3 regions of the Methylomusa anaerophila genome follow, and region 1 is predicted to be linked to each of the others. Evidence: predicted binding sites of a transcription regulator. Region 1 holds the regulator's gene; each other region holds the start of a gene.
The links. The regulator HrcA, encoded in region 1, represses chaperone genes, less so after heat shock. The targets are predictions, from matches to a motif close to TGTTAGCACTCNNNNNNNNNGAGTGCTAACA.
Positions count from the first base shown of each region.

Region 2: groES (co-chaperone GroES) is a predicted target of HrcA. The motif match lies at 947-977, and genes of this name have one in related genera.
Region 3: htpG (molecular chaperone HtpG) is a predicted target of HrcA. The motif match lies at 1,373-1,403, and genes of this name have one in related genera.

Region 1 is NZ_AP018449.1:3,805,841-3,808,049, reverse strand. Features, by position in the region: gene MAMMFC1_RS17140 (TCP-1/cpn60 chaperonin family protein) at 1-704, opposite strand, end outside; gene hrcA (heat-inducible transcriptional repressor HrcA) at 817-1,848, opposite strand; gene hemW (radical SAM family heme chaperone HemW) at 1,950-2,209, opposite strand, start outside.
Region 2 is NZ_AP018449.1:3,270,583-3,272,791, reverse strand. Features, by position in the region: gene groL (chaperonin GroEL) at 1-575, opposite strand, end outside; gene groES (co-chaperone GroES) at 617-901, opposite strand; gene MAMMFC1_RS14750 (ANTAR domain-containing response regulator) at 1,474-2,055, opposite strand; gene MAMMFC1_RS14745 (sensor histidine kinase) at 2,069-2,209, opposite strand, start outside.
Region 3 is NZ_AP018449.1:3,175,362-3,177,570, forward strand. Features, by position in the region: gene htpG (molecular chaperone HtpG) at 1-1,239, opposite strand, end outside; gene MAMMFC1_RS14210 (TetR/AcrR family transcriptional regulator) at 2,105-2,209, shown strand, end outside.

The DNA of each region.
Region 1 (2,209 bases):
ATTTCTTCCGGTTCCAGTGCGTCATCAATAAGCAAAATTTTTGCTTTTTCGATTCTTTCCGGCATTTCTTGCGTCATACGTTCCTGATTAACAATAACGCCCATAAATACTTCATTATCCGCACCGGCTTCAGCGGTTATTATTTCCGATAATTTAAATGTATTTTCGGATAACTTACCGACACCGATCAGGCGCGCGGCTTCCACTACCAAATCGGCAATATCCTCATGTTCTCTACCGGCAATCATTGCGATTCGACGTAAAATCGGGTCATCAATATCATTTACTTGGCGCCCTCGCTCCTTGATCGCTTTTATAACATGGGCAACTCCATATTTAACTCCTTCAATTACTCTGGCCACCGGCACACCCCGTATTACCTGACTAACACCCTCGGCAACAAGAGTACCGGCCATAATCGTTGCGGTGGTAGTGCCGTCGCCAACCTCCGCTTGCTGAGCTTTAGCAATGTTAATGAGCATTTTAGCGGCCGGATGGTTTACATCCATCTTATCCAAGATCGTTACACCGTCGTTGGTAATAATTACTTCACCGAATCGGTCTACCAGCATAGTATCAAGCCCTTTGGGGCCAATTGTACCTTCGACGGCGGCAGTAATAGCCCTCACGGCGTTAGCATTGGTCATTAACGCTGCCAAACGCTCATCTACGTCAGCGCCACTGCCTGCTTGTTTAAGATTCATCCAATTATCCTCCAATCCAGTCTAATCCAGTTTAATCAAAGTTGCTTGCTTAAATTATGATTGCTATTGTTGAAATACCGGAAAATATCGGCCACAATTACAATTGCAAAGTTTATATTAATTTGTATTTACTTAATATTTCACCCAAGTGCTTATGCATAAATTCCAGCACAGCCATTGTTTTACCATATTCCATTCTCGTAGGGCCTAATACGGCTACAGTTCCCACAATCTGTCCTTCGACGCGGTAAGTTGCTTGAACAACGCTGCAATCATGAATACCCGAAAACTTGTTTTCATGACCAATTGTTACAATTACACCGTCACTTTCATTCGTATGCAAAATATCACATAACAGCTTCTCTTCCTCCAGCATGGATAGAAGGTCTTTTACCTTGTCAACATCCCTGAATTCCGGCTGGTTTAGAACCTGAGTCGTACCGCCAAGGTATATTTTTTCATTTTTCTCAGCCGTAAGAGCATAGATCAAGAGCCCCAGCGCAGTTTCAAAAAGGCCGGGATCAGCTAGAATATCCCGCTGTATTTCTTTTAATAATGAAGACTTAATCCGATCTAACGACAACCCACCCAGCCGGTTATTAATCCCGGAAGCAACCACATGCAGATCGTCATTGCTTAACCCTTCAGGAATTTCAATGATTTTGTTCTCTAGCAAGCCATTGCTCGTGACAATAACGACAATTGAACGCCGCTCATCCAAAGGTAAAAACTGTAGGTATTTGAAGGTACACTGAGATATTTGCGGTGCCAGAACCAGAGAAATATTCCGGGTTACGCGCGAAAGAATTTTAGCTGTTTCCTGGAAAACTTCCTCAATCCGGCGAACTTTTGTCTGGTACCAATTATCAATTATTGCAATATCCCGCTCGGAAATTTGCGGCGGCGATAACAGGCAGTCAACATAAAAGCGATATCCTTTGGCTGAAGGTATCCGTCCGGCAGAGGTATGAGGCTGCTCAAGATAACCAAGTATCTCCAGATCTGCCATCTCGTTGCGAATAGTAGCCGGACTAATGCCAAGTTCGTATTTTCTAGCGATAGTTCTTGAGCCAACTGGTTCGGCGGTGGAAATATAGTCATCTATTATTGCCTGTAAAATTCTCCTTTTCCTTTCATCCAGCATCTGCTCCACCTTCCATTGTTAGCACTCGAATGAATCGAGTGCTAATATCTATATAAGAAAATACCACTCTATGGGTCTAATGTCAAGATATATGAAGGTCTCTAATCAGGTAAAAAACTGCGAAATACAATATTGCCATATTTCATTCCCAGGGGAGTCAACGCTATCTTATTTTTTTTAATAGCCAACAGGCCCTGGTTGGAAAGGCGTGTTATTACCGGTTGATATTTTTTAATAAAATCTGCGCCAAATTCAAGGGAAAAGTCCGGCAGTAAAAGGCCTTCCGTTGTGCGCAAAGATAAAAAGATATATTCAGCCATAGCTTGATCTCTACCAGGATGCTCGGTAATACTAACAGGCG
Region 2 (2,209 bases), 540 kb from region 1:
TGCATTCCTTCTACAACATCAAGATCAGTACCCATAGTTTTGGATTCTTCAACAGTGATAACACCGTCTTTACCTACTTTTTCCATGGCTTCGGCAATCAGCTTGCCAATTTCAGCGTCAGCGGCGGAAATAGACGCAACCTGGGCAATAGCATCTTTAGTCTCAATTTTTTTAGAGCTTGCTTTAATCTCGCTGACAAGTACTTCAACGGCCTTTTCAATACCTTTTTTGAGAATCATGGGGTTGGCACCTGCGGCAACATTGCGCATACCTTCGCGGATCATGGCTTGAGCCAAGAGAGTAGCGGTAGTAGTACCGTCACCGGCTACGTCATTCGTTTTGGTGGCAACTTCTTTAACAAGTTGAGCACCCATATTTTCGAAGGGATCTTCAAGTTCAACATCACGGGCGATGGTTACGCCGTCATTAGTAATGGTAGGAGCACCGAATTTTTTGTCCAGAACAACGTTACGACCTTTAGGTCCAAGAGTTATTTTAACAGCGTTGGCAAGGGCGTTAACACCTTTTTCCAGTGCACGACGTGCTTCTTCATCAAAAATAATTTGCTTAGCCATTATGTATTACCTTCCTTTCGTTTCGGTTTAATATTATTCAACTATTCAACTATTGCCAGGATATCTCTTTCGCTGAGAATGAGGTACTCTTTACCATCAATCTTAACTTCAGTACCGGCATATTTGGAAAAAATAACTTTGTCACCGGCTTTAACATCAAGCGCAATCCGCTGACCGTTATCCAATACTTTCCCGGTACCGACAGCCACAATTTTACCTTCTTGCGGCTTTTCCTTAACGGTGTCCGGCAGGACAATTCCACTTTTGGTAACTTCTTCCTTTTCCAAAGCCTCGATTACTACTCTGTCGCCTAACGGCTTAATCATGTGAGAAAACCTCCCTTTATAGTGTAATAATTTTCAACTGTTTATTGTTAGCACTCACTAACATTGAGTGCTAATTCCATAAATTATAATATAAAAAAACGCTCTAAAAATCAAGAGCATTTTGCCCAGAAATTCATAAATTTTTTGTAAAAAACAAAAAAAGGTAGAGCACAGGCTGCTTTACCCTTTGAAAATCACCGTATCAACTCAACTTAACAACTGCCATGAACTATACCTGAAAATAAATTTTCATACCGAGAAGCCAGAGCAAAGGCGTACCGGAGGTCCGTGCCATCAGATGGAGATAAGCTAACTACTTAGATCGGTTGGAGCGAGCACCGCAAGAGCCGATACAGACGGCGGTTATCCAGCAGTTTCCATCTTAACGAGTAGTTAAGCTTGTATCTACCTAGCTTATTAACTGCCCCGAACTGCTTAGAAGTCGTTAGATGCTAGGCGCAACGAGGACCGGAACGGAAGCGTACCGGTTGTACGCTGTAGTGAGGACCGCAGGAACAACGACGCAGATGGCGGCTTATAAGCAGTTCCCCTCTTAACGTGAATAGTTTTTACTACCGTTTGCGAGTGGCAGACTCAACAATAGCCTCCGCCACTTCCCGAATAGACTTGCGTTTGCTCATACTGTATTGCTGAATACGCCTATAGGCCTCACTCTCAGTAAGGCTATAGGCATCCATAAGAATTCCTTTGGCACGATCGAGTATTTTACGAGTCTCCAATGAATTCTTAACTTCTTCCAATTCCTTTTCCAGTTCCGCAAACTCCTGAAATCTTGATAACGCAATCTCCATAGCCGGAAATAGGTTAGCTTCTTTTACCGGTTTCACCAGGTAGGCAAGTACGCCGGAATCTTTTGCCTTTTCCACAATTTCCTTCTGACTAAAGGCTGTCAGTAGTAAAACCGGAGCTATTTTTTCATTTGAAATGATCTTGGCTGCTGTAATACCATCCATTTCCGGCATCTTAATGTCCATAATAACAAGATCCGGGTTATGTTTACGAGCCAGTTCCACAGCCTTGATTCCGTCCGCTGCTTCTCCAACTATGCTATGCCCGGCCTCCTCCAACAGTTCTTTTAAGTCCATCCGGATAATGGATTCATTATCCGCGATTACAATCCGCAAAGATTCCATATTGCCAACCTCCTTAGTCTCCTTTTGCACTTTCTGCAAGTCGCGGAATAATAACTGAGGCGTGAGTTCCAGTATCGGAATAAATCCTAAACTTGCCGCCAAGATCGGTTTCAACGAGAGTCCTCACAATTTGCAGACCGAGACTGTTGGTGGT
Region 3 (2,209 bases), 630 kb from region 1:
AAAATCTGTATATATTCCGGTTTTGATGGCTTCGCCGAATTGCTTCCAGAACTTCTCGTATTTGGGACGATCTTTTGTCAGTAAATTTTCCAGAGTTTTTAATACGCTTTTTTCCAGGTTTTTGCCGATAAGTTTCAATTGTTTGCTGTGCTGGAGCAGCTCACGGGAGATGTTGAGGGAAAAGTCGGGAGAATCGACTAATCCCCGCATAAACCTTAAATATTCGGGGAGAAGATCCTGGCAGTTGCTCATGATAAAGACGTTCTTGGAGTAGAGCTGAATTCCGTATGAAAAGTCCCGCTGGTAGAAATCCAACGGTGCATGGGCGGGAATGAACAGCAAAGTAGTGTATTCTACGGTGCCTTCTACTTTGGAATGGATGATTTCCAGCGGGTCTTCCCAGTCATGGAAGAGGTTTTTATATAATTCATCATATTCTTCTTTTTTAATTTCATTTTTATTGCGGGTCCACAAAGAAGTCATGGAGTTCAGAGTGCGGAGTTCGATAACCTGTGCCGCCGGCTCGTCTTCTATTATTTTTCCGTCTGCGTCTCGCGGTTTTTCCTCTTTGATGAAATTCATCTTAATGGGATAACGAATATAATCGGAGTATTTTTTTACCAAACTTTGAATGGTGTAGCGGTTTAAATAATTTTCGCCGGGGTGCTCGGCGGAGCGATATTCTTCGTTGAGGGTCAAAATAATAGTGGTACCCCGTTTTTCTTTAGCAAACTCTTCAATGGTATACCTGCCGTCGCCGGTGGACTCCCACTTGACTCCTTTTTCCTGGCCGGGGGCACGGGTAATCAAAGTTACTTTATCGGCAACCATGAAGGCAGAATAAAAACCTACCCCAAACTGGCCAATCAATTCATTGTCCGGAGCTGCTTCCTTTTCCTTCAGTTTTTCCAGAAAAGCCTTGGTTCCTGATTTGGCGATCGTGCCAATGTTGTCGATAACTTCGTCATAGATCATGCCCATTCCATTGTCCGAGATGGTTAAGGTATTAGCGGTTTCATCAGGCTCGATCACAATTTCAAAGTCGGAATCTCCCGCCAACAGATCCAGGTTGGTTAAGGATTCAAACCGGATCTTATCAATGGCATCCGAGGCATTGGAAATTAGTTCCCGCAAAAAAATCTCCCGGTTGGTGTAAATGGAATGAACCATCAGGTCCAACAGTTGCTTGGTTTCAGCTTGAAACTCCCGGGTTTCCTTAGAGATTGCTTCTTGAACCATATATCAAATCTCCTTTTTCCTTATAATTTAATCTGGCTTAGTACGAATCTATATAGTCTTCAAAAATGATTTATGATTACAATTGCACAATCGCAATGCCAGGATAAAAATCATTTTTGAATTCCATATATGTTGTTAGCACTCTTGTGATATGAGTGCTAATTTTGTTTATATAATACTCTAATTTTTTTTCGAAATCAATTTGGTTGTACCATAATTTTGTTTAAATAATGGCATTTTATTGCTGCTTATATTTAAATAGCTATTGTATATGCAATCTATTTTTCCTTTTTATATTGTACTACATATTGTCCAGAATCCTAGTTTGCGAATAATTAACATTATCTTAATATTGCGCGAGCTTTGTCTTTGTATAATAAAGGTAATAAATAGAAATTGGCAGAAAGCAAAAAATGTACTGAATATTTTGTAAAGAACATTAACGATATTGCTAAATAGTTGTTTTCTTTAGATAATTATATCATTTATGCTAAATTTGTCATAGACGGTTTGAAGCTTAAGCAGCGTTATTAACCTATAATTAACATTGATTTTGTTGACGGGAAAAAGTTGATTATTTATCCTATAGACGTATAGATTATTAATCAGCGGTATTGCAAAATGTAAGAACTCTAATGATGGCAATATAGCAATATGGTAATATGGTAATATAGTAATAATGAGGAAAAATTTCTAAATGATATATTGATTTCCGGAAACTGTAATACTATAATGGTTTTAGGGGGTAATCAAAAGTTTATTTTGCCAGAGATAACTTTATAACATTATAACTTTTTAATAACTGTTTTATTTATTTAAGAACGAGTTAATAAACGATGCATACGTACAAGTAGGTGATGGGTTTTTGGATGAACTAAAAGATCTTATTCTTGATAAAGCAAAAGACAGATTTGACCGGTTCGGTTTTAAAAAGACGACGATGGACGAAATTAGCAGGGATTGCAAAATT